4 regions of the Streptomyces sp. NPDC001348 genome follow, and region 4 is predicted to be linked to each of the others. Evidence: riboswitches for the same ligand, from Rfam matches in the RefSeq annotation. Region 4 holds a riboswitch; each other region holds the start of a gene.
What was found. A riboswitch is a leader RNA that binds a small molecule or an ion and turns the genes downstream of it on or off. The one in region 4 is predicted to bind cyclic di-AMP.

Region 1 (7,605 bases), on a different contig from region 4:
CGGTCCGGCCGCCGGGATCCGGTCAGGAACAGGGCGGGGAGGAACGGCGTCGCCAGGGCACCTCGTCGGGTGCCGGCCGGGCCGTCCCGTCGCCCTGGAGCGCCCGCACGATCCCCCCGCAGATCTCCTCGAGCTGCTCCACCTGCTCAGGTGCGAGGTGGTCGAACAGTGACGCCCGTACCGTCTCGACATGGCCCGGCGCCGCGCGCTCGAGCACGGCCATCCCCTCGTCGGTCAGGGCGGCGATGCTGCCCCGCTTGTCCCAGCGGCAGTTCTCGCGCCGCACCAGGGCGTCCTTCTCCAGGCGCGTCACCGCGTAGGTCAGCCGGCTCCGGGTGATCTTCAGTGCCTCGGCGAGGTCGGTCATCCGCAGCCGGCGGTCCGGCGTCTCGGAAAGGGTGGCCAGGATGGAGTAGTAAAGGTGGGGCATGCCCGCGTCCTGCTGGAGCTGCCGGTCCAGCGCGTCCTCCAGGAGATGGGTCGCGGCCACGTACGCGCGCCAGGCGCGCTGCTCCTCGGGGGTGAGCCAGCGGGTCGTCATGTCACCAGTGTAAGTTTGTTTCAAACTTGAACCAAGACCCCGGGTTCGCCGGGTCCACACCTGCCCGCCTCCCGAAGAGAGCGCGTCGATGCCCCGTCCGTACGTCCTGCTGTCCGCCGCCGTGTCCCTCGACGGGTACCTCGACGACACCGGCCCCGACCGGCTGCTGCTGTCCAGCCCGGCCGACTTCGACCGGGTCGACGAGGTACGGGCGTCCGTCGACGCGATCCTGGTCGGCGCCGGCACCATTCGCGCCGACAACCCGCGCCTGCTGGTCAACTCGCCCGAGCGCCGGGCGGCCCGGCTCGCCGCCGGGCAGGCGGAGTACCCCCTCAAGGTCACCGTCAGCGGCTCCGGCGACCTGGACCCGGACGCGAACTTCTGGCACACCGGCGGCGAGAAGGTGGTGTACACCACGGACGACGGTGTCGAGCGGGCCCACGCCCTGCGCCTTGCGGCCGACATCGTCCCCCTGGGCCCCGACCTCGACTGGCCCGCACTGCTCGAACACCTCTACGCGGTGCGCGGAGTGCGCCGTCTGATGGTCGAGGGCGGCGGCACCATCCACACCCAGCTGCTGCGGCAGGGCCTGGCCGACGAACTGCAGCTCGTCCTGGCGCCCCTCCTGGTCGGCGACCCGGCCGCCCCCCGCCTCTTCGGCCCCGGCGGCTACCAGGCCGGCCGTCTGCGGCTGCTGGAGACCCGCCGTATCGAGGACGTCGTCCTGATGCGCTACGAGCCGACCGCACCCGGCACCGGCCCCTCGGCCGCCCCCGCCGACCGCCACTGGCTGCGGATCGCCTGCGAGCTGGCCGCACTGTGCCCGCCCTCGGAGACGGCGTTCAGCGTCGGGGCGGTGGTCGTGGCCGCCGACGGCACGGAGCTCGCCCGCGGCCACTCACGCGAAGGCGGCGACCCCGTGGTCCACGCGGAGGAGGCGGCGCTGGCCAGGATCCGGCCCGACGACCCCCGGCTGGCCGGCGCCACGGTGTACAGCAGTCTCGAACCGTGCGCCCGGCGGGCCTCCCGGCCGGCGCCGTGTGCCCGGCTGATCCTCGACGCGGGGGTGCGGCGGGTGGTCACGGCATGGCGGGAGCCGGACACGTTCGTCACCGGGGCCGACGGGAGCGGGCTGCTGGCGGCCGGGGGCGTGGACGTGGTCGTGGTGCCGGAGTGCGAGACGGCGGCGAAGGCGCCGAACCGGCACCTGCCGGCCTGAACCCGGCTCCACCCCACCCGGCTCCCCCCGGCTCCGGGGGACACGGAAAACGCCCTGGTCGCAAAGGTGTGTGCGAGGCGCCCCGCGCATGGCGTACACTGGTGACACAACGACGCGGGGTGGAGCAGCTCGGTAGCTCGCTGGGCTCATAACCCAGAGGTCGCAGGTTCAAATCCTGTCCCCGCTACTGAAGGCTCAGGGCCGGAATCCAGCACATGGATTCCGGCCCTGGGTGTTTGTGCCCCCCGACGGCACCCGTGCGGCGGTCAACTCGCCCTGTTTTCACCGGTCATGGTGCGTAAGTTCCCCTGTGAAGACATGAATGATCAAGCTGGATCCCTTGGAAACCGACGGGTAGGACCATTAACGTTCGATAACGCGCGGTCGTCCCAGCCGTCACCCGAGGCGGCTCCGTGCGCACGCGCCGAATCCCGAAAGGGAACCGGGGAACCACCACTTGGGGTGAATCACGCGAATGCCCTTGTGAGCTCGTCGAGTTCACGATCGGTATACGCGCGTAGGAGACCTTCCTGCTCCGAACCCGTCAGCTAACCCGGTAGGCGTTACGGAAGGAAAGGAGCACGCCCGCGTGGCGTCCAACCGGCCTGCCCCCACAGCCCCGTTCGTGCCGAGCCAGCGCACCGACACCTTCGGCTACGGCGAGTACCGCACCGACGAGGGTCCCTGGGAGGAGTGGAACCCCACCGAGGAGTCCCTCCGCCCGGAACGCGGCCGGCACCGGGTCAGCAAGCAGCGCGGCGGGGGATTCGCCCGCAGCTCCACCGTTCTGGGCGTCGGCGTCATCGCCGCCGTGGGCGCGGGCGGCATCGCCAGTGCCAACACCGGCAAGCCGCCGGTGTCCATATCCCTGCCCGACATGTCCTCCGTCAGCTCCCTGCTGGGCGAGGACGGGGGCGGCGCGAAGGCCACCGCGGCCAGCCTGACCGACGTCGGCGTGGCGACCGCCGACAGCGACCAGGGCGGCACCGACGCCGGTGAGGCCCTGCGCAACCGGATCATGGCCCAGGCCGAGCTGCAGAAGAGCCAGGTCGTAGGCAAGGCCACCGCCGCAGCGGTGGCCGCCGCCGGGAAGCAGTCCGCGGACGCGGCCGCCAGGGCGGAGAAGACAGCCGCGGTCCAGGCCGCCGCCGCCAAGGAGAAGGCGAAGGCCGCCGTGGCGAAGCAGGCCGAGGCCGACCGCCTCGCCGCGCTGGCCAAGCAGTACACGCTGCCCACCTCCTCGTACACGCTCACCGGCACCTTCGGCCAGCCGGGCTCCATGTGGTCCTCCGGCTACCACACCGGCCTGGACTTCGCGGCGCCGACCGGCACCCTCATCAAGGCCATCCACAGCGGCACGGTCACCGAGGCGGGCTGGGCCGGAGCGTACGGCTACCGCACCATCCTCACCCTCGACGACGGCACGGAGCTGTGGTTCTGCCACCAGTCCTCGATCAACGTGAAGGTCGGCCAGAAGGTCGCCACCGGTGAGGTCATCGGCCGTGTCGGCGCCACCGGCAACGTCACCGGCCCGCACCTCCACCTCGAGGTCCACCTCGGCGGCCAGGCCACCGCCGTCGACCCGATGGCGTGGCTGCACGGCAAGGGCCTCAACCCCTGACGCGTCCACGGGCGCCCATGCGGCGCCCGTGAAGCGGAATGCGAGCTACCGGACCGGTTGTTGAAGAGAGACATGACTTCCCTTCGCAAGCTCGGCCACTCCGACCTCGAGGTCTTCCCGCTCTCCCTCGGCGGCAACGTCTTCGGCTGGACCGCCGACGAGGCACAGTCCTTCGCCGTCCTGGACGCCTACACGGCCGCCGGCGGCAACTTCATCGACACCGCCGACTCGTACTCGGCGTGGGTCGACGGCAACGAGGGCGGTGAGTCCGAGACCATCATCGGCAACTGGGTGAAGGCCCGCGGCAACCGTTCCGACGTCGTCATCGCCACCAAGGTCAGCCAGCACCCCGAGTACCAGGGCCTGACCGCCGACAACATCAAGGCCGCGGCCGACGCGTCCCTGCGCCGCCTCGGCACCGACCACATCGACCTGTACTACACCCACTTCGACAAGACCGAGGTCCCCGTCGAGGAGATCATCGGCGCGCTCGACGAACTGGTCAGGGCGGGCAAGGTCCGCTACATCGCGGCCTCGAACATCACCCCCGGGCGCCTCCAGGAGTCCCTGGACTTCTCCGAGCGCGAGGGCCTCGCCCGGTACGTGGCGCTCCAGCCGCACTACAACCTCGTCTCACGCGACACCTACGAGGGCCCCCTCAGGGACGTCGCCGCACGTGCGGGCCTCGCCGTCGTGCCGTACTTCTCCCTCGCCTCCGGCTTCCTCACCGGCAAGTACCGCCCCGGTACGAGCGTGGACAGCGCCCGGGCGGGCGGCGCCGCCAAGCACCTGGAGACCGAGCGGGGACAGCAGGTCCTCACCGCCCTGGACGAGATCGCCGCCGCGCACGACGCCCCCGTGGCGACCGTGGCCCTCGCCTGGCTGGCCGCCCAGCCCACGGTGGCGGCCCCCATCGCCTCGGCCCGCACCCTGGACCAGCTGCCGGCGCTGCTGGGCGTGGCGGAGCTGGAGCTCACCCGGGAGGAGCTGGCCAGGCTCACCGAGGCGTCGGCGTAACCGCCCCCAGGGGCGGTACGGGTCACGTGCGGTACGGGTTGTAGGCGACGGGATACGGGCCCGCCGGGTAGCCGTACCCGTAAGCGCCCTGCACCCCGTACACCGGCCAGGGCGTCGCGGCCACCGGAGCCGACGCCCTGGCCGCGTACTCCAGCGCGGGCCGCGCCACCTGCCGCCGGTGCCACAGCTCGGCCAGCAGCTCGCTCTCCCGTGCGACGAAGTCGGCCCCCGCCCGGCCGCGCCGCCCCCGGTGCCGCAGGAACGCCAGCGACGTCGCGTACGCCTCGTACTGCGCCACCGCACGCGCCGCCGGCTTGCCGAGGTGGTGACGGGCGTGCTCGCGGGCCATCCGCCGGGCCTTCATCGAACCCAGGGCGAACGGCTCCCCGGGGCCCAGCCATCCGGCGAGGACGTACGCCGGAAGCTCCTCGCGCACGGTCCGCAGCTCCCGCTGGCGGGTCCAGATCACCAGCCAGGTCAGCAGCCCGAAGGCGGGCACCATGAACGTCCCGTACACCGCGAAGAAGCCGTACTCGCCGAAGGTCGAGGAGCCGTTCCAGAACGCGTGCATGCTCATCGCGAGCAGCAGCCCGCCCAGCGGCAGCAGCACGCGACGCACGTGCTGCCGGTCGGCGGACAGGGCGGAGGCGCCGAAGCCGATGCCGGTCAGGACGGTGAAGAGGGGGTGCGCGAACGGGGACATGATGACGCGCACGAAGAACGTGGCGGCGGTGACGGAGGCGATGCCGCGGTCGCCGCTGATCTGGTCGGTGCCGAAGGCGGTGCCGAGGTAGAGGATGTTCTCGGTGAAGGCGAACCCGGTGGCCGTGATCCCGGCTATCACCACGCCGTCCACGATCCCGGTGAAGTCCCGTCTGCGGAAGAGGAAGACGAGCAGGACGGCGGCCGCCTTGGCGGACTCCTCCACGACGGGCGCTATGACGGTCGCGCCGAGGGTGTCTGCGCTGGACGGGTCGGCGGTCGCGGTGGCTATCCACTTGGTGGCGAAGCTGTTGGCGACGATGGCTATCAGCGCCGCCGCGCAGGCCCCCCAGGCGAAGGCGAAGACGAGGTTCCGCCAGGGTCCGGGCTCGACCCGGTCCAGCCACCGGAAGGCGGCTATGAGCAGCGGAACGGGCAGCACGGCCAGCCCGAGCCCGACGAGGAACCCGTCCGTGCCGGTCTGCTGCCGCACGAGGGCGAGGATGACGAGCCCGGAGAGCGCGAGCAGGGTGATGAGCGCCCCGTACCGCACCCACCGCCGTTGCCACCAGTGCGGATGCCGCAGGGTTCCGCCGGCCGGGCCTCGGGGGTCCGGGGGCTGCGTCGGGTACGGGGGACTGGTGGCCACGGCATTAGCCCTAACGAGATCGACCGTCTTCTTACTGGCTCCGGCTTCTTGCCGCTTCCGGCTTCTCACCGACTCCGGTGCTGTACGCGGCGGAAGAGCAGATCATTCACCACATGTCCCTTCTCCAGGCCCTGTCCCTCGAAACGGGTCAGCGGCCGGAAGCCGGGACGGGGCGCGAAACCGCCGTCGGGCCGGGTGTTCTCGAAGTCCGGGTGCGCGGTCAGCACGTCGAGCATCTGCTCGGCGTACGGCTCCCAGTCGGTCGCGCAGTGCACGATCGCTCCGGGCCGCAGCCGGGTCGCGGCCAGGCTGAGGAAGTCCGGCTGGATCAGGCGCCGCTTGTGGTGCCGCTTCTTCGGCCAGGGATCCGGGAAGTAGACCCGCAGCCCGTCGAGCGCGTCCGGCGCCAGCATCTCGCGCAGCAGGATGATGGCGTCGCCGTTGGCGACCCGGACGTTGGACAGTCCGCCCGTGTCCGCGAGGTTCAGCAGGTTTCCCTGCCCCGGCGTGTGCACGTCCACGGCGAGGACGTTGGTGCCGGGATCCGCTCCGGCCATCTGCGCGGTGGCCTCGCCCATCCCGAACCCGATCTCGAGCACGACCGGGTTGTCGTTCCCGAAGAGCTCGCCGAGATCGATCACCCGCTGCCCGTCGATGTCCAGCCCCCACTTGGGCCACAACCGCTGCAGCGCGTCCGCCTGCCCCGCCGTGACCCGGCTCCGGCGTGGCTGGAAACTGCGGATCCGCCGCTCGAAGTGCGACCCGGCGGGATCGGCCTTGGGCCCGTCCGGGAACCGTGGCTCCCCCTTGGCCCGGGTGTGCCGGATGGACGTACCAGGGGCGTGGTGCGGGGTTTCGGGGATCTCGGGGGTGTTCAGCGAGTCAGACACAGTGAGGCCGATTTTACGCGGGACCCGCTCCCGCATCGGACCTGCCGCGGTGACCGACCGGGCGGAGGTCACCTCGTGGCCCCCAGTACGCCCAGCGCCCTGCGCGCCACCTCGCGCCCGATCGGCAGTGAGGCGGTGGCCGCGGGGGACGGCGCGTTCAGCACGTGCACCGCCCTGGGGCCCTCCCGGATCAGGAAGTCGTCCACCAGCGTGCCGTCCCGCAACACCGCCTGCGCCCGCACCCCGGCCGACGCCGGGACCAGGTCCTCCTCCTCCACGGCGGGCAGCAGCCGGCGTACGGCGCCGGTGAACGCGCCCTTCGACAGCGACCGCCGCACCTCACCCAGTCCGTACCGCCAGTGCCGCCGGGCCATCACCCAGGCCCCCGGCCAGGCCAGCGTCCCCGCCGCCTCCCGCGGCCGCACGACCCCCCACCCGTACCCCTCCCGGGCCGCCGCCGGCACCGCGTTCGGCCCGATGTGGACACCGCCGTCGATCCCGCGGGTGAGGTGCACCCCCAGGAACGGGAACGCCGGATCCGGTACCGGATACACCAGGCCGCGCACCAGCCCCGGCCGCGCCAGCTCGTAGTACTCCCCCCGGAAGGGCACGATCCGCACCTCGGGCTCGTCCCCGGTCAGCCGGGCGACCTCGTCGCAGTACAGCCCGGCACAGTTCACCAGCACCCGTCCGCGGACGACGTCCCCGTCCGCCGTCCGCACCGCGACCCCCAGTTCCGGCCGCCGGTCCACCCGGACCACCCGCGCCCCGTACCGGATCTCCGCCCCGGACGCCTCGGCCAGCTGCCGGGCCACCCCGGCGAAGTCGCACACGCCCGTCGTCCCGACGTGTATGGCCGCGAGGCCCCGCACCTCGGGCTCGTACTCCGTGATCTGTGCCGGGCCCAGCTCCCGCACCGGGATCCCGTTCTCCCGGCCGCGCTGGACGAGTGCGTGCAGTCGCGGC
Region 2 (7,605 bases), on a different contig from region 4:
CTCCCGAGCCGTGGGCGGGGGCGTGGCAGCAGCGCAGTTCACCGCCCCGATCCCGCGCCCCATCGGTGCGTGCCTTACCGGGACAAGCCTTCCTGCGGTGCGTGCGCGCGTCGGTAACGCGAAGGTCCGACTTGGGGGTGGTACTGGCTTCACCGTCGATCCGGATGCTCGGTGCATGGCATGTCCGTCACCTGGCGATCTACCGTCGAGCCATGAGGAGTTCCCGGACGCTGCGACGCGCTCTTCTTCGAGCGCGACGGGACACCGTCTTCCTGGCGGCCGGGATTCCGCTGCACCTTGCCCCGGCCTCGCTGTGGGTCTGGGGCGTGACGATCGTCGTGAAGGCGAACGCGTGGGCCGTGGTCCCGATACCGTTCGCGCTGTTCGTCGTCGGCGTTCCGGCGCTCACCGTGCTTCAACGACACCGTTGTCGAGCGTTACTCCGGGTGGACGTCCCCCGGCTGACGCCGACGCCGGAACGACGATGGCCGAGGCGTGCCCTGCGGTGGCTGTCCTCGGCCCAGACCTGGCGGCAGGTCTCTTACCACCTCCTGCTCGGGCCGTTGCTGGCGGCGCTGGAACTGTTGGTGCTCGCGGCGTGGACCGTGGCGGTGTCGGGCGTCACCTCCTGCGGGTGGGTCTGGGCGCTGCCGGGGGACGAGCGCCTGCAGGCGTTCTTCTACACCGTCGCCGGCGTCGTGCTGCTGTGCAGCGCGCCCTGGCTGGCCGGAACGGCGGCCCGGACCGAGACCCGGCTCGCGTCGGCGCTGCTGGGGTCCAGCCGGAACGAGCGGCTTCGGCAGCGTGTCGAGCACCTGGCTGAAAGCCGCACCGACCTGATCGAAGCCGTCGACACCGAGCGCCGCCGCATCGAACGCGACCTCCATGACGGAACCCAGCAGCGCCTGGTCTCCCTCGCGGTCAATCTGGGACTGGCCAGGGCCGCCCTCACCGACCTGCCGGACGATGCCCGTACGGTGATCGACGAGGCACACCGGGAGGCGAAGGAGGCCATCGCCGAACTCAGCGACCTCGTGCGCGGGTTGCACCCCGCGGTCCTCGAAGACCGCGGGCTGGACGCGGCGTTGTCCGGCCTGGCCGCCCGGGTGCCGTTGCCGGTTCGCCTGCGCGTCGACATCGGAGAGCGAGCAGCGCCGGTCGTGGAGTCGGTCGCCTATTTCGTGGTCTCCGAGGCGCTGACCAACGTGACCAAGCACGCCCGTGCCACGCGCGTGGAGGTGACCGTCGAACGGATCGGGAAGGTGCTGCGCGTGAACGTCACCGACGACGGGACCGGCGGCGCCGACGTCTCGGCCGGCAGCGGGCTGGGCGGACTGGCCAAACGCGTCGGCTCCGTCGACGGATCGTTCCGTGTCAGCAGCCCCGCCGGGGGCCCGACCACCATCACCGTGGAGCTGCCGTGCGAGCTGTGATCGCCGAGGACTCGGTGCTTGCCCCCGCTTCACCGGCACCGCGCCCGCCTGGGCCGCGTTCATCGTGTCGTCGGCCGTCACGCCACCCGCGTAGCCCCCGCGAACGGCATCTGGTCGACAGGCGCCAGCCGCACCGGTGCGGACGGGTTCGGGGCGTGGATCATCTGGCCGTTGCCGACGTAGATCCCGACGTGACTGACGCCCGAGTAGAAGAACACCAGGTCGCCAGGGGCGAGTTCGGACCGCGAGACACGGCGGCCCGCGTTGATCTGGGCGTAGGTCGTGCGGGGGAGGGAGATGCCGGCGGAGCGGTAGGCGGCCTGGGCCAGGCCCGAGCAGTCGAAGGCGTTCGGGCCGGTCGCGCCCCATACGTAGGGGCTGCCGAGTTTCTCGTAGGCGTACGCGACGGCCGCCGCGGCCCGTGAGTTGGGAGCCCGGGTGGCCGGGGCGGAGGTGTGCTCGGCCGGGGCCGGCATACGGTCCCGTGGAGACAGCCGGGACAGCAGCCGCCGCGCCTCGTCCAGTTTCGCCGTCACGGTCTTCTTCCGCCGCTTCAGCTCCGCCTGGCTGGACCTGAGGGACGCCAGCTCTCCATGGGCGGTGCCGCGCAGCTGCTCGATCTCCCGGAGCTGCTTCCGTACCCGTGCCACCGCCTGCGACTGCCGGTCACCGGCCCGTTCGGCGATCTCGGCACCCTGGAGGTACTGGTCGGGGTCGTCGGACAGGACCAGTTGCAGTGCCGGGTCGATCCCACCACTGCGGTACTGCGCCGTGGCGATCGAACCGAGCGCCTCGCGGGCCGTGTTCAGCTTCTGCTGCTTGCGGGCGGCCTCGTCCCGCAGCGCGTTCAGCCGCCGCTGGGCCGTGTCGGCCTTCTCCTTCACGCCGTTGTACTGCTCGGTGGCGGCCTCCGCCTGCTGGTACAGCTTGTCCACCCTGGCCCTGACCTGGGCCGGTGTCAGCTGCGGCGCCGCGTGTCCGGTTCCGTCGAAGCCCGTCGCGGTCGCCGCGCCCGCCAGGGCGATGGTGGCCGCCGTCCGGGCGGTGCCACTGCTGAGCGGGTGCCGTCTGGGCTTGCGGTGCGCTGCCACCTGGACCGTTCACGTCCTCTCGTACGACCGCCCGTGGGGGAGCGGTTGACGGTCCGGCGACGACCCGCGCGGGGCCGCCGCCGGACCTTCTCGGCGGTGGTGGCCGACTGCCGCCCCTGGCCCGGGCGGCGGTGGGGAGCCGGTCACCTGGGGGAGGACGCTAAACCGGACTGTGACGGCTCGGTAACGCATTGTGCGTAACTGACCTGACGGGGCCGCCCGGTGTCCGTGGATGACCGGACTCCCGGCGCACAGTCGCCGACTTGGGGCAGCGCGCTGACCGATGCGGCGGTTTCCGGGGCGGACCGGAGCCGTGGGGTGATATGAGGCGCATTTGTGCGGACCGTTAGGCTCCGGCCCCATGGACGTACTCATCCACCTCTTCATCGGCCTGCACATCATCGGCATCGCCGCGCTCCTCGGCGGCTTCCTGACCCAGATGAAGGCGATGGGCCGGGGCGAGGCCCGCTTCGTCCCCGGCATGCTGCACGGCGCCCTCACCATGCTGGTCACCGGTGTGATCCTGGTCGGGCTCAACCAGGCCGACGGCCATCACGTCGACAACATCAAGATCGGCGTGAAGCTGGCCCTGCTGATCGTGATCCTCGGGCTCGTCTACGTGAAACGGGACGAGGAGCGGGTGGACAAGCGCGTCTTCGGCCTGGTGGGCCTGCTCACCATGACGAACATCTTCATCGCCGTGCTGTGGACGTGATCGCGCCGACGACGGTCGCGAGCCACGCGGCCACCGAGATCCACACCAGCACCACCCCCGGGCCGCGCAGCCACGGGATCCCCAGGGCGGCGCCGACGGACAGCGCGGCGGTCGCCGTCATCCCCATCGGGAACACCGTCGACCAGCGGCGCACGTCGTAGCCCGGCCGCGGCCGGGCCGCCTCCGCGAGCAGCAGGACGGCGTAACAGGTCAGGTCCAGCACGAGCAGTGCGACGGTCACGGTACGCAGGACGTCCCGGTCGTCGCCGCTCCACAGATACAGGTGCGGGCCGTCGGCGGCGATCAGCCGCGCCCCGGCCAGCGCCGAGATGGCGAGCGCGCCGCCCGCGATCCACTGGTCCCCGGCGCCCTCGACCACCTGCCGCGGATCGAACCGGGCCAGGGCCGGCGCGTAGAACAGCAGTCCCAGCCAGAAGAGCACCAGCGCCGTGTGCGCGAGCCACGCCGTCGACGTCGCCTCGGCCAGCACGGCCGCCGCCACGGCGAGCGCCTGGGTGGCCACGCAGCCCATGAACGCCGTCCCCGGCATGCGCCGCCCCCAGTGCCGTAGGGCAGGGGCGAGCAGTACGGGCCAGAGCACGGCCGCCTGCGCGAGCAGCGCCTCGGCAAGGGCGTGCCGGCCGAGCAGGGAGAACCGGGTCCCCAGCACCGCGGTGCCGGCGACGGCGGTGAGCGCGCCCGGCGTCTCCGCCTCCGCCGCCCACCGCTCCCGCTCGAACACCAGTCGGGCGGTGAAGGCTGCCGCGAACCCCAGCCAGGCGGCACACGCCACCCCGAGGGCGATCCGCGACAGCACCGCGTGGCCCGCGAGCAGCAACCCCACCGACACGATCCCGGTCGCCATCACGGCGGCACCGCCCGCCGGTGAACGCCGGGCCCACCAGACGCGCAGGGGTGAGGAGGAGCCGGGCATGGGCCCGATGCCAGGGGCCCGGTGGCTCAGGCCGGTCGCACCACGCTGTGAATGATCGATTCGCCGCCGTAGTAGATCGACTCCTCGCGGACGTAGGCGCCGGGCTTGGGGGCGTGGATCATCATGCCGTTGCCGACGTAGATGCCGACGTGGCTGATGTCGTCGTAGAAGAAGACCAGATCACCGGGCCGGGCGTCGACGAGGGGGACCGTCGTGCCGGCGTCGACCTGGTCGTAGGTGGTGCGCGGCAGGCTGACGCCGGCGGCCCTCCAGGCGGCCTGGGTCAGACCGGAGCAGTCGTAGGAGCCGGGGCCGGTGGCGCCCCACACGTAGGGCTTGCCTATCTGGGCGCGGGCGAAGTCGATCGCCTTCGCGGCCTTGGTGGCGTACGAGGACGACGCATCCGTGGACGTCGAAGGGGATGCGGAAGGAGGGGCGGAGGGAGAGGTGGAGGGGGACGCGCCGGTGCCGGTGTCCTGGTCGGCCGCCCGCTCGGCCGCCTGCTGCTGCGCGAGCTCCGCCGCCTTGCGCGCGGCCTCCTCCCGCTGCCGCTTCTCGATCGCCGCGAGCCGGGCCTTCTCCTGGGCCGTCAGTGTGGAGAGCAGTTCGCGCGCGGTGGCGAGCTTCTTCTGGACGGTGGCCTTGGCGGTGTGCAGCTCGTTCTGCGACTCGGTCAGCGTCTCGAGGCTCGCGGTGGCCTCCTGCCGCTTCCTCATGGTCGCGGACTGCTCGGTGACGTAGTCGTCGACCGCGCCCTTTTCCCGGGAGGTCAGCCGGCTCATCAGCTGGGTCTGGTCGAAGTAGTCCTGCGGGGTGTCCGCGAGCAGGAAGGTGGCGGTGTCGGGGGCGGCGGCCCCGGTCCGGTACTGGGCCGCGGCGAACGAGCCCAGCTTCTCGCGCGCCTTGTTGAGTTTCTCCGTGCGCTTGGCGACCTCGTCGAGCAGGGAGTCGACGCGTCTGCGCTGCTTCCCGGTGTTCTCCTTGGCCGCGTTGTACTTGTCGGTCGCCGACTCCGCCTGGCGGTAGAGGGAGTCGACCTTCTTCTCGACCTCCTCCAGGCTCGGTCTGCCGTCGGCGGAGGGGGCGGCTTCGGCAGGCTGGGAGAGCAGGGCGACCGAGGTGAGGGCGGCGGTGGCGAGGGCGGGCTTGCGGATGCCCGCGACTCCCGTACCCGAGGGACGCTTGCGGTGCGACGCCAACGGAGGCGACTCCTTCCAGTGTTCCGCCTACCGGGTTAGCTGTCGGGTTCGGGCGGGTGGTTCGGAAGGGTTGCCCTACGGTCCTCGTCCTTGAGGGAGAACGGACCGATTCACCCCAGGTCTCGGTGTGGGTCCCCGGCTCCGGCTGGCGTGGGGGCGCGCGCCGGACTCGACGGAGGCCGCGCGGCCCGGCGACGTTCGCCGGTGGGGGTCGTGCGGCCTGCCAGGCACGGTAGCCAACTCGTGTGGCTCATGTGAAGGTTGATGCACGTTATGCCCGATAGATCTTATGATTTACGTAAGGTTTTTCGTCGAGGTGACGGTGCCGCTCCGGACCGTGAGCAACGGGAGGGCCGGTCATCTTTCCGGGGCGGCGGCCGGTTGTCGGTGGGGCGCCCTAGACTCGGAGAGCGATGAGCAGCCTCTTTGACGACAGCTTCCTGGCGGACCTCCAGGCCCCTCGCGGGCACGAGGAGGAGCCTCCGCCGCCGCCCGAGGACGATCACGCTCCGGAACCGGTTCCGGACGATCTGTTCGGTGGGAAGTTCGACGTGCCGCCGGACCGGGACTCCTACTACCGGGACGGCGCCCACCGGCCGGCCGTCGACGCGGCCGCGCTCCTGGAGGGGCTGAACGAGAACCAGCGCGCCGCCGTCGTCCACTCCGGCTCCCCGCTGCTCATCGTGGCAGGCGCCGGTTCCGGCAAGACCCGTGTGCTCACCCACCGCATCGCCCACCTGCTCGGCGAACGGGGCGTCCACCCGGGCCAGATCCTGGCGATCACCTTCACCAACAAGGCCGCCGGCGAGATGAAGGAGCGCGTCGAGCAGCTCGTCGGCCCGCGCGCCAACGCCATGTGGGTGATGACCTTCCACAGCGCATGCGTGCGCATCCTGCGCCGGGAGAGCAAGAAGCTCGGCTTCACGTCGTCGTTCTCGATCTACGACGCCGCCGACTCCAAGCGTCTGATGGCCCTGGTCTGCCGTGACCTGGACCTGGACCCGAAGCGCTTCCCGCCGAAGTCCTTCAGCGCCAAGATCTCCAACCTCAAGAACGAGCTGATCGACGAGGAGGACTTCGCCGCCCAGGCCACCGACGGCTTCGAGAAGACCCTCGCCCAGGCCTACGCCCTCTACCAGTCGCGGCTGCGCGAGGCCAACGCCCTCGACTTCGACGACCTGATCATGACGACGGTCAACCTGCTCCGCGCCTTCCCGGACGTCGCCGAGCACTACCGCCGCCGCTTCCGCCACGTCCTCGTCGACGAGTACCAGGACACCAACCACGCCCAGTACGCCCTCGTCCGCGAGCTCGTCGGCACCGCCGAGCACCCGGTGGACGTACCGCCCGGCCCGGACGACCTCCAGCCCGCCGAGCTGTGCGTGGTGGGTGACGCCGACCAGTCCATCTACGCCTTCCGCGGCGCGACCATCCGCAACATCCTCCAGTTCGAGGAGGACTACCCGGACGCGACGACGATCCTGCTGGAGCAGAACTACCGCTCCACCCAGACGATCCTCTCCGCGGCCAACGCCGTCATCGAGCGCAACGAGTCCCGCCGCCCCAAGAACCTGTGGACCAACGCCGGTACCGGCGCCCGCATCACGGGGTACGTGGCCGACACCGAGCACGACGAGGCGCAGTTCGTCGCCGACGAGATAGACCGCCTCACGGACGCCGGCGAGGCCAAGGCGGGCGACGTCGCCGTCTTCTACCGCACCAACGCCCAGTCCCGTGTCTTCGAAGAGGTCTTCATCCGCGTCGGCCTGCCCTACAAGGTGGTCGGCGGGGTCCGCTTCTACGAGCGCAAGGAGGTCCGGGACGTCCTGGCCTACCTGCGGGTCCTGGCCAACCCGGAGGACTCGGTGCCCCTGCGCCGCATCCTCAACGTGCCCAAGCGCGGCATCGGCGAGCGTGCCGAGGCGATGATCGACGCCCTCTCCCAGCGGGAGAAGATCAGCTTCCCGCAGGCGCTGAAGCGGGTCGATGAGGCGTACGGCATGGCGGCGCGGTCGACGAACGCCGTCAAGCGGTTCAACGTGCTGCTGGAGGAACTCCGTACGATCGTCGAGTCCGGCGCGGGCCCGGCGACCGTCCTGGAAGCCGTCCTCGAACGCACCGGCTACCTGGCCGAGTTGCAGGCCTCCACCGACCCGCAGGACGAGACCCGCATCGAGAACCTCCAGGAACTCGCGGCCGTGGCGCTCGAATTCGAGCAGGAACGCGGTGAGGG
Region 3 (7,605 bases), on a different contig from region 4:
AGCCCCACCCGGGCCCCGCCCGCCCCGGGGGCCCACGCCGACAGCGTCACCAGGTCGCCGTCCTCCAGGTAGGTTCGCTTGCCGTCCGGGAGTTCGAGCGGGTCCCGCCCGTTCCAGGTCAGCTCCAGCAGCGAGCCGCGCTGCCGCTCCCCGGGCCCGCTCACGGTCCCCGAACCGTACAGGTCACCGGTGCGCAGGGAGGCTCCGTTCACGGTCATGTGCGCCAACTGCTGGGCGGCCGTCCAGTACATGGTGGAGAAGGGCGGCTCGGACACCGTATGACCGTTGATCGCGACGGAGATCCGCAGGTCGTAACCGCCGGGCCCCTCGCCGGAGTCGTCCAGGTAAGGGAGCACCGGGTGGGTCCGCGCGGGCGGCGCCACCCGTGCGTCTTCCAGGGCTTCCAGCGGGGTGATCCACGCCGACACCGACGTGGCGAAGGATTTGCCGAGGAACGGTCCGAGGGGCACGTACTCCCAGGCCTGGATGTCCCGCGCCGACCAGTCGTTCAGCAGGGTCAGTCCGAAGACGTGCTCGCGGAAGTCGCCGAGCGGAACCGCTTCGCCCCACGTCGAGGGCACGCCCACGACGAAGCCGACCTCGGCCTCGATGTCCAGGCGGGTCGACGGCCCGAACACGGGGGCCGGGTCCCCGGGAGCCTTGCGCTGGCCGTGCGGCCGTACGACGTCGGTGCCCGACACCACGACCGTGCCAGAGCGGCCGTGGTAACCGATCGGGAGGTGCTTCCAGTTGGGGGTCAGGGGTTCCTCGGCGTCCGGGCGGAAGATGTGCCCCGCGTTCAGGGCGTGGTGTTCGGAGGAGTAGAAGTCGACGTAGTCGGCGACCTCGAAGGGCAGGTGGAGGGTCACCGCGGACAAGGGATGGAACAGTCGTTCGATATCCTTCCGGTGCGCGGGTACCGTCACCCAGGCGGTCAGGGCCCGTCGCACGTCCGACCACGCCGTGCGCCCGGCGGCGAGCAGCGGGTTGAGGGTGGGGTGCGCGAGCAGGGAGGCGTAGGGCGAGCCGAGTGCCCGCGCCGCCGCGCCCGCGTCGAGCACATGGTCGCCGAGCCGGACGCCGACGCGCCGCTCGTCCGAGCCGGCCGGGGAGAACACGCCGTACGGGAGGTTGTGCGGGCCGAAGGGGTCGCCTTCGGGGACGTCGAAGGGGGGCATGGAGTGCTGCCTCGCTCTCATCCAGTGCCGTCACTGCAGGCCGTTGCATGTGGTCGGGCCACACGTTACGGGTGAGTCTCGAGTCCTGGCAGGGTGTCAGGCAGGGTGGCGCATTTGTCTGAAGAGTTTGCAATGTCTGACGGTTACAGGGGGAGCGGCCAATTGCCACCACACGGCCCCGGCCTCCGGTCCCGGCCTCGGGCCCCGGCCTCGGGCCCCGGCCTCGGGCCCCGGCCTCGGGCCCCGGCCTCGGGTCCCGGCCTCGGGTCCCGGCCTCGGGTCCCGGCCTCGGGCCCCGGCCTCGGGCCCCGGCCTCCGGCCCCTTCTCGATCGGCCTTCTGGTTTCACCGGCCCCCCGGCCGCGGCGTCCTGCCGGTCCCGGCGTGCGCTTCGTTCGCGGCACCGAGGTGACTCACAAAGCCCGGCGAAGTACCTGGCGGCGGCGCAAGGCTGAGGCTGGAAACGGCGGTGAGTTGCCGGGGCACGGTGTCCGTATTCTCTGGTCATGGCCGCACCCCCCGGATATCCGCTCCCCGCCTTCACCCTCGTCGCGACCGATCTCGACGGAACGCTCCTGCGTGGCGACGACACCCTCTCCGACCGTTCCCTGGCCGCCCTCGCGCGGGCCGGGGAGGCGGGCGCCCGCCACCTCGTGGTGACCGGGCGCCCGGCGCCGCGGGTGCGGCCGCTGCTCGACGACCTCGGTGGCGGGGGACTCGCTGTGTGCGCGCAGGGGGCGCAGGTGTACGACGCCGGTGCCGGCCGCCTGGTGTGGTCGGTCACCCTGGACCGGGAGCTGGCCGAGACCGCGCTCGGCAAGATCGAGGCAGAGGTGGGGGAGGTGTACGCGGCCGTCGACCAGGACGGAGTCGACGGGCTCACGCTCATCGAACCCGGCTATCTGATGCCCCACCCGACGCTGCCCGCCGTACGGGTCCGGCGGCGCGACGACCTGTGGTGCGAGCCGATCAGCAAGGTCCTGCTGCGCCACCACACGCTGACGGACGACGAGTTGGCTGCCACGGCCCGCGCGGCCGTGGGCTCGCTGGCGACGGTCACCATGTCGGGACCGGGAACGGTCGAGTTGCAGCCGTGCGGCGTGACCAAGGCGACCGGGCTGGCGCTGGCCGCCGACCACCTCGGGCTGAGCGCCGAAAAGGCGGTCGCCTTCGGGGACATGCCCAACGACATCCCGATGTTCGACTGGGCCGCGCACGGGGTGGCCATGGCCAACGCCCACCCGGAACTGAGGGCGGTGGCGGACGAGATCACCCTGTCGAACGAGGACGACGGCATCGCCGTCGTCCTCGAAAGACTCTTCCCCTGAGGGAACCGGCCAGCCGGTCAGTACGCGCCGTACACGTTGTCGATCGAGCCGTAGCGGTGGGCGGCGTAGTTGCAGGCGGCCGTGATGTTCGCGATCGGGTCGTAGACGTCCCAGGAGGTTCCGGACACGTGGTACGCGTTGAACGTCGGGGCGATGACCTGCAGCAGGCCCTTGGACGGGGTGCCGGCGGCGGCGTTGGAGTCCCAGAGGTTGATCGCCCGCGGGTTGCCCGAGGACTCGCGCATCACGTTGCGGTAGATGCCGTTGTAGGTGCCCGGGATGCCGTGCCGCGCCATGACAGCGAGCGAATCGCGGATCCAGCCGTCCAGGTTGTTCGGGTACGTGACCGTGCTGGGCGCGGTCGTGGGCGTGGCGGCCGAAGCGCCGGTCGCGCCGACCAGCGGGAGGGCGAGCACGGCGGCACCGGTGCCGGCGACGGCGAGCTTGCGGGCGAAGCGGGTGAAGCGGGCAGGGCGGTGCTGAGCGGCAGCAGGCATGGCGAAGTTCCTCTCCGTCGCCTGCGAGGTGAGCTGTCGGGTTCGGGCTGGGAGGTGCCCGGCCGTGCCGTCCGAAGACGGCGCGACTTCACCCCGAGCCGTCCCGGAACGACGGGTGTCGCCCGGACCGGCGGCTTACCTGGGCCCCCCGCTCCTGCCGTACGCGAATGAGTTCGTCGATGGGTGTGACGGGCGGCGGCAGGATTCGGCGTCCGCCCGACGGCCGGGAACGTATGCGAGAGCACATGTCCGGAACAAGCGTCGGATTCACATAAAGTCCTAGTTGACCTTGTTCCGTGGCGTATTGGGGGCTTGATCCTTTGCGTTTGCCAAGCCTCAACTGGCCCACCGTGAACGGGGAGACGCGATCCGGGGTGGCGGACTCCCCCCGGGGGTGGCGTGACCCAATTCACGAAATGGCAATCGCGGCAAAAAGGGCATGAAGGGCGCGGTGTCGGGTAGGTGCTGCGGGCGTGGCGCTCGGAGTCGATCGCCGGAGTCGAGGCACTCTGGTCGTACTTCTGGGTAAGCGGATAAATATCCGTCCTTATCGACCGATCGAAAACATAACGGTCGTGATCTGATAGCGCCCGTCCTGTAACGGTGGGCGCCCTCGGTGATCGAAAGCTGACCGGATACGCTGACTCGAGTGAGGGCAGCGACCTATCGACAAACCGCGTAATCGCCAGCAGACACCAGCAGACAGGAGACCCCTCGTGACCGTCGTCGGGCCATTCGGGCTGAGCGTGCGGGACCAGGCTCTGGAAGCCGATGTCCAGGCCGGAATGGCGGCTGTCGAGGAGGGCCTGCTCGAAGCCACCAAGAGTGAGGTCCCGTTCATCACCGAGGCCGCGCAGCACCTCGTGCGCGCGGGCGGGAAGCGTTTCAGGCCGCTGCTCGTGATGCTCGCGGCACAGTTCGGGGACCCGTACGCGCCCGGGATCGTGCCCTCGGCCGTCGTCGTCGAGCTCACCCACCTCGCGACGCTGTACCACGACGACGTCATGGACGAGGCCGCGGTGCGCCGCGGCGTGGCCAGCGCGAACACCCGCTGGGGCAACTCCGTCGCCGTCCTCACCGGCGACTTCCTCTTCGCCCGCGCCTCGCAGATCCTCGCCGACCTCGGCCCCGAGGCCGTACGGGTGCAGGCCCTGGCGTTCGAGCGGCTGGTCACCGGACAGATCCTGGAGACCGCGGGACCGCAGGACGGCCGGGACCCGGTCGAGCACTACCTGGACGTGCTCAGCGGGAAGACCGGCTCGCTGGTGGCGGTCTCCTGCCGCTTCGGCGCGATGATGTCCGGGGCCGACGAGACCGTGGTGGACGTCCTCACCCAGTACGGCGAGCGGCTCGGCGTCGCCTTCCAGCTCGCGGACGACGTCCTGGACATCGCGTCCGACTCCCACGAATCGGGCAAGACCCCGGGCACCGACCTGCGCGAGGGCATCCCGACCCTGCCGGTGCTGCGCCTGAGGGAGCGGGCGGCGAGGCTCGGCCTGGCCGAGGACATCGCCCTGTGCCGTCTGCTCGACTCCGACCTGACCGACGACGCCCGGCATGCCGAGGCCCTCGCCGGCCTGCGCGCCCACCCGGCACTGGAGCAGGCCCGCCGGGACACCGTGCGTTACGCCGAGGACGCGCGTGCCGCGCTGGCCCCACTGCGCGAGTGCGACGCGAAGGCGGCGCTGATGGAACTGTGCGACGCGGTGGTGCACCGGGCCGGTTGACGGGGCGCCCCGCTATCTGTGCCCCCGACCCCTACGGGTCGGGTGGATATCCCGCCTCCCCGTGTCATACCGCAGGCGTACGTCGAGTTGCCTCCCGGGGGTGACGCATCCTCACCGCCGATTTGGTCAGATGGAAACCACGGAAATCACCACTCCTCACCGATTCGGGTGAGAATGGCGGCTCAGGGTGGGACCAAATGTGCGAGGACGGCCGCCGCCGACGACGGAGGTAAGGCACACATGGCACCGTACGAATCCGACGACACCACGGCCGACGACACCACGGCCGACGACACCACGGCCGACGACACCGCGGCCGCCGGACGCCGCAAGGCGGCCCGCTATGTCGTACCGGTCGCGGTGGTGGGGGTGGCGGCGGCGACCATCGGGCTGGTCCCGGCGCTCGCCGACTCGGGTGACCCCGATCTGCCGAAGATCACCGCGCAGCAGCTCATAGACAAGATCGCCAAGTCGGACGTGCAGCAGCTCTCCGGCACGGTGCGGGTCAGCACCGACCTCGGTCTGCCGGACCTCGGCGGCCTGGAGAGCGGCCTGCTGTCCGGGACCGGCCAGGGCGGCGGCGGATCGTCGGCGGACCCGGAGTCCAAGTTCACCGAGCTGCTGACGGGCAGCCACACCCTGCGCGTGGCTGCCGACGGACCGGACCGCCAGAAGGTGTCGCTGATCGAGCGCGCCGCCGAGTACAGCCTCATCCACGACGGCAAGGACGTCTGGGGCTACGACAGCAAGTCCAACGAGGTGTACCACGGCACCGCCGATCAGCACGGCAAGGAGCAGCGGGAGAAGACGCCCGCCACGCCGAAGGACTTCGCCGACGAGGCCCTGAAGTCCGTCGACGGCACCACTTCCGTGACCGTCGACGGCACCGTCCAGGTCGCGGGCCGGGACGCCTACAAGCTGCTCGTCAAGCCGAAGCAGTCCGGCACCACGGTCGGTGCGATCAGCATCGCCGTGGATGCGAAGACGGGTCTGCCGCTGAAGTTCACCCTCACCCCGGCCGGCGGCGGTGCCGCCGTGGTGGACGCGGGCTTCACCCAGGTCAGCTTCGCCAAGCCGGCTGCCTCGACCTTCGACTTCGTCCCGCCCAAGGGGGCGAAGGTCACCCAGGAGGACGACGCCGCCAAGGCGTCCGGCAAGAGCTTCCCGAAGCCCGGGAAGAGCTCCCCCAAGCCGCCGGGGGACCTCGCCAAGGGGGCCGACGGCTTCAAGGTCGTCGGCCAGGGCTGGAACTCGATCGCCACCTTCGACAGCGGCAGTGGGGGCGGCCTGCCCTCCGGTACCGGCGGCGGCGACCTGGGCGGCTTCCTCGGCTCGATCGGCGACCACGTCACCGGTAAGTTCGGCAAGGGCACGGTGTTCTCCACCCGCCTGGTCAACGCCCTGATCACCGACGACGGGAAGGTCTACGTCGGCGCCGTGACCAAGAACGCGCTGGTGAAGGCGGCCGACACGGCCCGGTAGGCACCGGCCGGGCAGAGACGCAGGTACCCGCGCCCGACCGCACGCACGACGAATCGGGGAAGCCGATGGACGAACCGTCCGCCACGGAGCCGGACGCGCGGGACGCGGATGACAGCGTCATCCGCACCCGTGCGCTCACCAAGCGCTACCGCGGCGGACAACTCGCCGTCGACGGTCTGGACCTGACCGTCCCGGCGGGCAGCGTCTTCGGCTTCCTCGGTCCGAACGGCTCCGGCAAGACCACCACCATCCGCATGCTGATGGGGCTCATCGAACCGACCGCCGGCACCGCGCGCGTCCTGGGGCACCCCATGCCCAGGGCCACGCGCACCGTACTCCCGCAGGTCGGTGCGCTCATCGAGGGACCGGCCCTGTACGGCTTCCTCACCGGCCGGGACAATCTGCTGCGGTACGACGCCGCCGACCCGACAGCCGACCCACGCACCCGGCGCGCCCGCGTCGCGGCGGCGCTGGACCGGGTGGGGCTGACGGCCGCCGCCGGCAAGAAGGCGAAGGCCTACTCCCTGGGCATGAAACAGCGCCTGGGGCTGGCCGCCGCACTGCTCCAGCCGCGCAGGCTGCTGGTCCTGGACGAGCCGACCAACGGGCTCGACCCGCAGGGCATGCGGGAGATCCGCGCCCTGGTCCGGGAACTGGCCTCGGACGGCACCACCGTGTTCCTCTCCTCCCACCTCCTCGACGAGATCGAGCAGGTCTGCACCCACGCGGCGGTGATGTCCCGCGGCCGGCTGATCACCCAGGGACCGGTGGCAGAGCTGGCGGCCGGTACACGAGGGCGGCTGGTGGTCACCACGCCGGATCCGGGCGAAGCCGCCCGGGTGCTGAAGGAGCAGGGGGTCGGGGACGTGGTCGTGGCCGACGACCGGGTCAGCGGTGAACCGCCCGACCGTGACCTTGCCGAGCTGAACGCGGCGCTGGTGACGGCCGGGGTACGGGTGCGCGGCTTCGGAGTGGAGCGGGCCTCGCTGGAGGACGCGTTCGTGGCGCTGACGGGGGAGGGCTTCGATGTCGCCGGCTGAGGCAGTGGCCGTACGCCGTCCCACGCCGCTGTGGACCTTCGGGCTGCTGCGCAACGAACTGGCCGTCACCTTCCGTCGCTGGCGCACCCTGGCACTGCTGGGTGTGCTGGCCGCGGTGCCGGTCCTGGTCGGGGTCGCCGTGAAGATCGAGACGCGGGGCGGCTCGTCGGCAGGCGGCCGGGGCGGCGGGGGCCCGGCGTTCATCGCGCAGATCACCAACAACGGGCTGTTCCTGGTGTTCACGGCCCTGGCGGCGACGCTCCCGTTCTTCCTGCCCATGGCCGTCGGTGTGGTGGCGGGCGACGCGATCGCGGGCGAGGCGGGCACCGGGACGCTGCGCTACCTGCTGGTCGC
Region 4 (7,605 bases):
AGCAGGTTCGGGAACGCGGCGGGCAGGGCGAGCGGCTCCCGCTCCTGGCCGTCGTAGTTGGGGACGAAGTCGACCGTGTCCTCGTCGATCGACTCGGTCATCAGGCTGGTCGCCGCGGCCATCCGGCACTCGGTGTACCGCATGGCGGCCGGCGGGTCGTCGTTGCCCAGCGAGCCGAAGTTGCCGTGGCCGTCCACCAGGGGCACGCGCATGGAGAAGGGCTGCGCCATGCGCACCAGCGCGTCGTAGATCGACGCGTCGCCGTGCGGGTGGAGCTTGCCCATGACGTCGCCGACGACCCGGGCGCACTTCACGTACCCGCGCTCGGGGCGCAGACCCATCTCGTTCATCTGGTAGACGATGCGGCGGTGCACGGGCTTGAGGCCGTCGCGGGCGTCCGGCAGGGCGCGCGAGTAGATGACCGAGTACGCGTACTCGAGGTAGGAGCCACGCATCTCGTCCACGACGTCGATGTCGAGGATCCTCTCCTCGTACGAGTCGTCGGGCGGCGGGGTCTTCGTGCTGCGGCGGGCCATCGCTGCCGGCTCCTCTTTTCTGGTCGCTCGCCTACGGGTCGCTCACCCTTCGGCTCGCTCTTGCTGAAGCGGTTGACGGGATATGACGCTGACCATTGTGGACCGCGGCACTGACAGCGCGGGCCGTGACCCGGTGCCGCGCGGTCCGGTCCGGCCCCGGGGGAGTACCGGACAGGCCCCGTCCGCGGCAGGGCTGCCCGCAGGCTACGCGATCCGCTGTCGGCGTACGTCCCGCGGGAACTTCGCCCGGCGTGCGCACGCTTGCATATGGTGGCAGGACCGGCAGGAACACCGCGGTTTCACGACCGCCTCCGCGAGCGAAGGGACGTACATGCCCATGGGTCACACGACCACGGCCGAGGCAGGCTCCGGGGGCCTGACAGCGACCGAACACCGGCTGGCCAACGGTCTGCGCGTGGTGCTCTCCGAGGACCACCTGACCCCCGTCGCGGCGGTCTGCCTCTGGTACGACGTCGGCTCCCGCCACGAAGTCAAGGGACGTACCGGTCTGGCTCACCTCTTCGAGCACCTGATGTTCCAGGGTTCCGGGCAGGTGAAGGGCAACGGCCACTTCGAACTGGTGCAGGGCGCCGGCGGCTCGCTGAACGGCACCACCAGCTTCGAACGCACCAACTACTTCGAGACCATGCCCGCCCACCAGCTGGAGCTCGCGCTCTGGCTGGAGGCCGACCGCATGGGCTCGCTGCTGGCCGCCCTCGACGAAGAGTCCATGGAGAACCAGCGCGACGTCGTCAAGAACGAGCGCCGGCAGCGCTACGACAACGTCCCGTACGGCACCGCGTTCGAGAAGCTGACCGCCCTGGCCTACCCGCAGGGCCACCCCTACCACCACACACCGATCGGCTCCATGGCGGACCTGGACGCGGCGACGCTGGAGGACGCGCGCGCGTTCTTCCGCACCTACTACGCGCCGAACAACGCCGTCCTCTCCGTCGTCGGGGACATCGACCCCCAGCAGACCCTCGCCTGGGTCGAGAGGTACTTCGGCTCCATCCCCTCCCACGACGGCAAGCCCCAGCCGCGCGACGGCTCGCTGCCGGAGGTCATCGGGGAACAGCTGCGCGAGGTCGTCGTGGAGGAGGTCCCGGCGCGCGCCCTGATGGCCGCCTACCGGCTCCCGCACGACGGCACGCGCGCGTGCGACGCGGCCGACCTGGCGCTCACCGTCCTCGGCGGCGGCGAGTCCTCCCGCCTCTACAACCGGCTCGTACGACGGGACCGCACCGCGGTCACGGCCGGGTTCGGGCTGCTGCGGCTGGCCGGGGCGCCCTCCCTGGGCTGGCTGGACGTGAAGACCTCCGGCGACGTCGAGGTGCCGGTCATCGAGAGCGCGATCGACGAGGAGCTCGCCCGGTTCGCCGAGGAGGGCCCCACCCCCGAGGAGATGGAGCGCGCCCAGGCCCAGTTGGAGCGCGAGTGGCTGGACCGGCTGGGCACGGTCGCGGGCCGCGCCGACGAACTGTGCCGGTACGCGGTCCTCTTCGGCGACCCGCAGCTCGCCCTCACGGCCGTCCAGCGCGTCCTCGAGGTGACCCCAGAGGAGGTCCAGGAGGTCGCCAAGGCCCGCCTGCGCCCCGACAACCGCGCGGTGCTCGTCTACGAGCCGGTCTCGGCGGAGGCCGCCGAGCAGGCCGAGGACGTGGACGTACCCGAGGACCCGGAGTCCGAGGCAACCGTGGACGCAGGCGACCAGAACGAGGAGGCCGGCAAGTGAGCGAGCTCGCCGCTATGGAGTTCCACCCGCAGCCCCAGGCGGGCGAGGCCAGGCCGTGGGCGTTCCCGGCCCCCGAGCGCGGCGCGCTCGACAACGGTCTGACCGTCCTGCGCTGCCACCGCCCCGGCCAGCAGGTGGTCGCCGTCGAGGTGCTCCTGGACGCGCCCCTGGACGCGGAGCCGGCCGGCCTGGACGGCGTCGCCACGATCATGGCGCGGGCCTTCTCCGAGGGCACCGACAAGCACTCGGCGGAGGAGTTCGCCGCCGAGCTCGAGCGGGCGGGTGCCACGCTCGACGCGCACGCCGACCACCCCGGCGTCCGCCTCAGCCTGGAGGTTCCCGCCTCCCGCCTGGCCAAGGGGCTCGGGCTGCTGGCCGACGCCCTCAGGGCGCCCGCGTTCGCCGACGACGAGGTCGAGCGGCTGGTGCGCAACCGTCTCGACGAGATCCCGCACGAGCTGGCCAACCCCTCCCGCCGCGCAGCCAAGGAGCTGTCCCGGCAGCTCTTCCCGCCGACCTCGCGGATGTCCCGGCCGCGCCAGGGCACCGAGGACACCGTCGCCAAGATCGACTCGGCGGCCGTCCGCGCCTTCTACGACCGGCACGTGCGGCCCGCCACCGCCACCGCCGTGGTGGTGGGCGACCTGACCGGCATCGATCTGGACGCACTGCTCGGCGAGACCCTGGGCGTCTGGCAGGGCTCCTCGGCCCAGCCCCGCCCGGTGCCGCCGGTGACCGCCGACGACACCGGACGCGTCGTCATCGTCGACCGCCCGGGCGCCGTCCAGACCCAGCTGCTCATCGGCCGCGTCGGCCCCGACCGGCACGACCGGGTGTGGCCCGCCCAGGTGCTCGGCACCTACTGCCTCGGCGGCACCCTCACCTCCCGCCTCGACCGTGTGCTGCGCGAGGAGAAGGGCTACACCTACGGTGTGCGCGCGTTCGGGCAGGTTCTGAGGTCCGGCCCCGAGGGCGACGGCGCCTCGATGCTCGCCATCAGCGGCTCCGTTGACACCCCGAACACCGGTCCCGCGCTGCAGGACCTGTGGACGGTGCTGCGCACGCTCGCCGCCGAGGGGCTCACCGACGCGGAGCGCGACGTGGCCGTGCAGAACCTCGTCGGGGTGGCGCCGCTGAAGTACGAGACGGCCGCCGCCGTGGCGAGCACGCTGGCCGACCAGGTCGAGCAGCACCTGCCCGACGACTTCCAGGCGACGCTTTACCGGCAGCTCGCCGCCACCGGCACGGTGGAGGCGACCGCGGCGGTCGTCAACGCCTTCCCGGTGGACCGTCTGGTGACCGTCCTGGTCGGGGACGCGGCGCAGATCAAGGAGCCCGTCGAGGCGCTCGGCGTCGGCGAGGTCTCCGTCGTGGCCGCCGAGTAGCCGACAGGGCTCGGCGGGAACGGCAGCCGAGCGGCGGTCGCGGCAGCGGCACGCGCGCGTGGGGCCCTGGTGACCGATGGATCGCCAGGGCCCCACGGTGTTCCCGAAAGTCCTCGCAGGATGTCCGAATTGAGGCAGAGGTTGCCTGTCTGCCCTGTGGGATGCGCTACAAAAACCCTGTCGCGTTTGAGGATTGAAAGGCGCGCCGCTTAGCGTCGTCCGGGCTGTTCGTCAGGCATCGCGCCGCACCCGCGGCACCGGACAGTCATCGCCGAGTCCCCGTACGGCGCGAGCCAGGGGAGCCGGGGACCCATCGTCCCTTGGGGTGAATCGGACGCCCGCGCACACCGCGAGGGGGTCCGTAGGAGACCTTCCTGCTCCGAACCCGTCAGCTAACCCGGTAGGCGAGAAGGAAGGAAAGGACCAGCCACTTCATGGCGTTCACCCGCGCCACCGGGAAGCACCGCCGTCCCAGCCGGATGCACCGCACCACCGCCCGCGCCGCGGGCGTCGCGGCCCTCGCCACCACGGGCGCGATCGGCGCCCTCGCCGCCCCGGCGCTCGCCGCCGAGCCCGCGCCCGCGCCCGAGCAGACCGCCCTCACCCCGGTCATCACCATCAGCGACTCGGTCCCCGAGCAGATCGACGCCCAGGCCACCGCCCAGAAGGAGGCCGCCCAGCTGAAGGCGGCCGAGGAGGCCGCGCGCAAGAAGGCCGCCGAGCAGGCGAGGAAGGCACGCGAGGCGGCCCAGGAGGCCAAGGCACGGGCGGCCCGTGCGGCCGAGCGCAAGCGGCTGAACGCGTTCGTCGCGCCGATCACCGACTCGTACGTCTCCACCGGCTACCAGGCCAGCAGCTCCCTGTGGTCGTCGGGCTCGCACACCGGTATCGACTTCCACGCCGCGAGCGGCACCGCCGTCCACGCGGTCGGCTCCGGCACCGTGGTGTCCACCGGCTGGGGCGGGGCGTACGGCAACCAGATCGTGATCAAGATGGCCGACGGCATGTACACCCAGTACGGCCACCTGTCGTCCATCGGCGTCTCGGTCGGTCAGAAGGTCACCCCGGGCCAGCAGATCGGTCTGTCCGGCTCGACCGGCAACACCACCGGGCCGCACCTCCACTTCGAGGCCCGCACCGGCCCGGACTACGGTTCGGACGTCGACCCCATCGCCTACCTCCGCAAGCACGGCGTGAACGTCTGACCCGAATCGCCCCCAGGAACCCCGAGATCCACCCCCCCACCCGAAGCCCCGGCCCGAGAGCCGGGGCTTTCGTGGTTTCCGCACCTCTGCACCGGCCTTCACTGTCCAAAAAAACTCCATGGATTCCGGCCCGCCGTCGGAAATTCGCACGCATTGGAATAGAGTCACGGAACGGGCGTCAGTCGGCGGCGTTTCACGGGGATTATGGCGGAGGTCGGTATGCGTATTCCGGCGCACTCGGTATGCACGGCGATCCGGGACGACATCGTGGCCGGTGTCTACGCGCGCGGCAGCCGGCTCACCGAGGAACTCCTCGCCCGCCGCTACGGCGTCTCGCGCGTCCCCGTCCGGGAGGCCCTGCGCACCCTGGAGGCCGAGGGCTTCGTGGTGACCCGGCGGCACGCGGGCGCGTGCGTCGCCGAACCGACCGAGCAGGAGGCCGCCGACCTGCTGGACATGCGCGTGCTGATGGAGCCGCTGGGCGCCGCCCGCGCCGCCCAGCGGCGCACGGAGGCCCATCTCAAGGTGCTGCGCGGCCTGGTGAGACTCGGCCAGGAGCGGGCCCGCAGGGGCAGCAGCGAGGACCTGCGCTCCCTGGGCGGCTGGTTCCACGAGACGCTAGCCCAGGCCTCCGGCAGCCACGCGCTGACCTCCGTGCTCACCCAGCTGCGGCACAAGATCGCCTGGATGTACGCGGTGGAGGCACCCGCCGACCCGGTGGAGTCCTGGGTGGAGCACGGCGCCATCGTGGACGCGGTGGCGCGCGGCGACGGCGAGCGCGCGCGGGCGATCACGGCGCTGCACACCGAGCGGGCGACGGCCGCCCACCGGCTGCGTTTCCCGGGCACCGCCGACCGCCCGGAACGTGTGAGGGCTTCGCAACAAGCCGTAAACATGCCGAGCCTGCGGAATTAACACGGGCACCGTATACAAAGAAGAACAATTCGGCGGGGTGTATTTTCCGTGCTCGAATTCCTGGTGTGCGGAGAATTCCAGGTGAAACGGCGGAGCCGCGCCGCCCGAAAGGGGCGACGCGGCTCCGCCGTTCTGCGCGGTCCGTGGTTCAGACGGTCTCGGGCAGCTCCTCGAGCCCCTCGGAGACCAGCTTCGCCAGACGGTCCAGGGCGGCGTCCGCGCCCTCGGCGTCGGAGGCGAGCACGATCTCCTCGCCGCCCTGGGCGCCGAGGCCGAGGACGGCCAGCATGGAGGCCGCGTTGACCGGAGTGCCGCCGGTCTTGGCGATCGTCACCGGCACGCCTGCGGCCGTGGCGGCTCGGACGAAGATGGAGGCGGGGCGGGCGTGGAGGCCCTCGGCCCAGCCGACGTTGACGCGGCGCTCAGCCATGTGTTGCTGCCCTTCAGTTCTCGGTGTTGCCTAGACCGCTCTGTTGTCTAGACCAGTTTCCCATATTCACGAAGCGTCCCCGGACGGTGCTTCGTCCCGTCCGGAGCCGGTGTCGGATCGCGGCCTCGATCCGACACCGTCCTCCACAGACTGCCTCGCGCCGCTGTCGGACGCGAGCCGTACTCTGGGGCCCATGCAGACCCCGGCGGACCGGCAGGACCGGCACGAGTACCCCGCCCACTGGGAGGCGGACGTGGTGCTGCGCGACGGCGGTACCGCGCGCATCCGGCCGATCACCGTCGATGACGCCGACCGGCTGGTCAGCTTCTACGAACAGGTCTCGGACGAGTCGAAGTACTACCGCTTCTTCGCTCCGTACCCGCGCCTGTCCGCCAAGGACGTCCACCGCTTCACGCACCACGACTTTGTGGACCGGGTGGGACTCGCGGCCACGGTCGGCGGCGAGTTCATCGCCACCGTACGCTATGACCGCATCGGCGCCGACGGCATGCCCGCCTCCGCGCCCTCCGACGAGGCCGAGGTCGCCTTCCTGGTGCAGGACGCGCACCAGGGCCGCGGGGTCGCCTCCGCCCTGCTGGAACACATCGGGGCCGTCGCGCGCGAGCGCGGTATCCGCCGGTTCGCCGCCGAGGTGCTGCCCGCCAACACCAAGATGATCAAGGTGTTCACGGACGCCGGGTACACCCAGAAACGCAGCTTCGAAGACGGCGTCGTACGCCTGGAGTTCGACCTCGAACCCACGGACCGCTCGCTCGCCGTCCAGCAGGCGCGGGAGCAGCGTGCCGAGGCCCGTTCGGTCCGGCGGCTGCTGGTGCCGGGGGCGGTCGCCGTGGTCGGCGTCGGCCGCACGCCCGGGGGCGTGGGGCGCGGTGTCCTGGGCAACATCCGGGCCGCCGGCTACACCGGACACCTGTACGCCGTGAACCGGGCCTTCCCCGAGGACCTGAAGGAGGTCGACGGCGTGCCCGCGCACCGTTCGGTGCGGGACGTCGACGGCCCCGTGGACCTGGCCGTGGTGGCCGTGCCCGCCGAGCACGTGCCCGAGGTGGTCGCCGAGTGCGGCGAGCACGGTGTGCAGGGCCTCGTCGTGGTCTCCGCCGGGTACGCGGAGGCCGGGCCCGACGGACGCGAGCGGCAGCGAGCGCTCGTCAGGCAGGCCCGCACGTACGGCATGCGGATCATCGGGCCCAACGCCTTCGGGATCATCAACACCTCGCCGGACGTCCGGCTCAACGCCTCCCTCGCCCCCGAGATGCCGCGCCCCGGCCGCATCGGGCTGTTCGCCCAGTCCGGTGCCATCGGCATCGCACTGCTGTCCCGGCTGCACCGGCGCGGCGGAGGGGTCACCGGCGTCACGGGCGTGTCCACCTTCGTGTCG

Region 1: another riboswitch for cyclic di-AMP. It lies ahead of ACWC21_RS06665 (M23 family metallopeptidase); the one in region 4 lies ahead of ACWC21_RS26360 (M23 family metallopeptidase).
Region 2: another riboswitch for cyclic di-AMP. It lies ahead of ACWC21_RS31660 (NlpC/P60 family protein); the one in region 4 lies ahead of ACWC21_RS26360 (M23 family metallopeptidase).
Region 3: another riboswitch for cyclic di-AMP. It lies ahead of ACWC21_RS12395 (transglycosylase SLT domain-containing protein); the one in region 4 lies ahead of ACWC21_RS26360 (M23 family metallopeptidase).

Annotation. Positions count from the first base shown of each region.
Region 1 covers NZ_JBSFIK010000004.1:313,545-321,149, forward strand. Annotated here, with positions in the region: gene ACWC21_RS06650 (MarR family winged helix-turn-helix transcriptional regulator) at 23-541, opposite strand; gene ACWC21_RS06655 (dihydrofolate reductase family protein) at 630-1,760, shown strand; tRNA gene ACWC21_RS06660 (tRNA-Met) at 1,874-1,947, shown strand; cyclic di-AMP (ydaO/yuaA leader) riboswitch at 2,173-2,338, shown strand; gene ACWC21_RS06665 (M23 family metallopeptidase) at 2,350-3,381, shown strand; gene ACWC21_RS06670 (aldo/keto reductase) at 3,454-4,398, shown strand; gene ACWC21_RS06675 (PrsW family intramembrane metalloprotease) at 4,421-5,749, opposite strand; gene trmB (tRNA (guanosine(46)-N7)-methyltransferase TrmB) at 5,815-6,639, opposite strand; gene lhgO (L-2-hydroxyglutarate oxidase) at 6,708-7,605, opposite strand, start outside.
Region 2 covers NZ_JBSFIK010000038.1:83,733-91,337, reverse strand. Annotated here, with positions in the region: gene ACWC21_RS31680 (sensor histidine kinase) at 213-1,433, shown strand; gene ACWC21_RS31675 (NlpC/P60 family protein) at 1,511-2,524, opposite strand; gene ACWC21_RS31670 (hypothetical protein) at 2,886-3,239, shown strand; gene ACWC21_RS31665 (tellurite resistance/C4-dicarboxylate transporter family protein) at 3,217-4,173, opposite strand; gene ACWC21_RS31660 (NlpC/P60 family protein) at 4,200-5,372, opposite strand; cyclic di-AMP (ydaO/yuaA leader) riboswitch at 5,381-5,533, opposite strand; gene pcrA (DNA helicase PcrA) at 5,786-7,605, shown strand, end outside.
Region 3 covers NZ_JBSFIK010000009.1:85,590-93,194, reverse strand. Annotated here, with positions in the region: gene fahA (fumarylacetoacetase) at 1-1,178, opposite strand, end outside; gene ACWC21_RS12400 (HAD family hydrolase) at 1,684-2,505, shown strand; gene ACWC21_RS12395 (transglycosylase SLT domain-containing protein) at 2,523-3,002, opposite strand; cyclic di-AMP (ydaO/yuaA leader) riboswitch at 3,006-3,191, opposite strand; gene ACWC21_RS12390 (polyprenyl synthetase family protein) at 3,719-4,729, shown strand; gene ACWC21_RS12385 (LolA family protein) at 4,970-6,211, shown strand; gene ACWC21_RS12380 (ABC transporter ATP-binding protein) at 6,277-7,251, shown strand; gene ACWC21_RS12375 (ABC transporter permease) at 7,238-7,605, shown strand, end outside.
Region 4 covers NZ_JBSFIK010000027.1:116,050-123,654, forward strand. Annotated here, with positions in the region: gene ACWC21_RS26345 (DNA gyrase/topoisomerase IV subunit A) at 1-536, opposite strand, end outside; gene ACWC21_RS26350 (M16 family metallopeptidase) at 868-2,271, shown strand; gene ACWC21_RS26355 (M16 family metallopeptidase) at 2,268-3,656, shown strand; cyclic di-AMP (ydaO/yuaA leader) riboswitch at 3,916-4,077, shown strand; gene ACWC21_RS26360 (M23 family metallopeptidase) at 4,091-4,861, shown strand; gene ACWC21_RS26365 (GntR family transcriptional regulator) at 5,081-5,776, shown strand; gene ACWC21_RS26370 (HPr family phosphocarrier protein) at 5,925-6,206, opposite strand; partial or broken gene ACWC21_RS26375 (bifunctional acetate--CoA ligase family protein/GNAT family N-acetyltransferase) at 6,400-7,605, shown strand, end outside.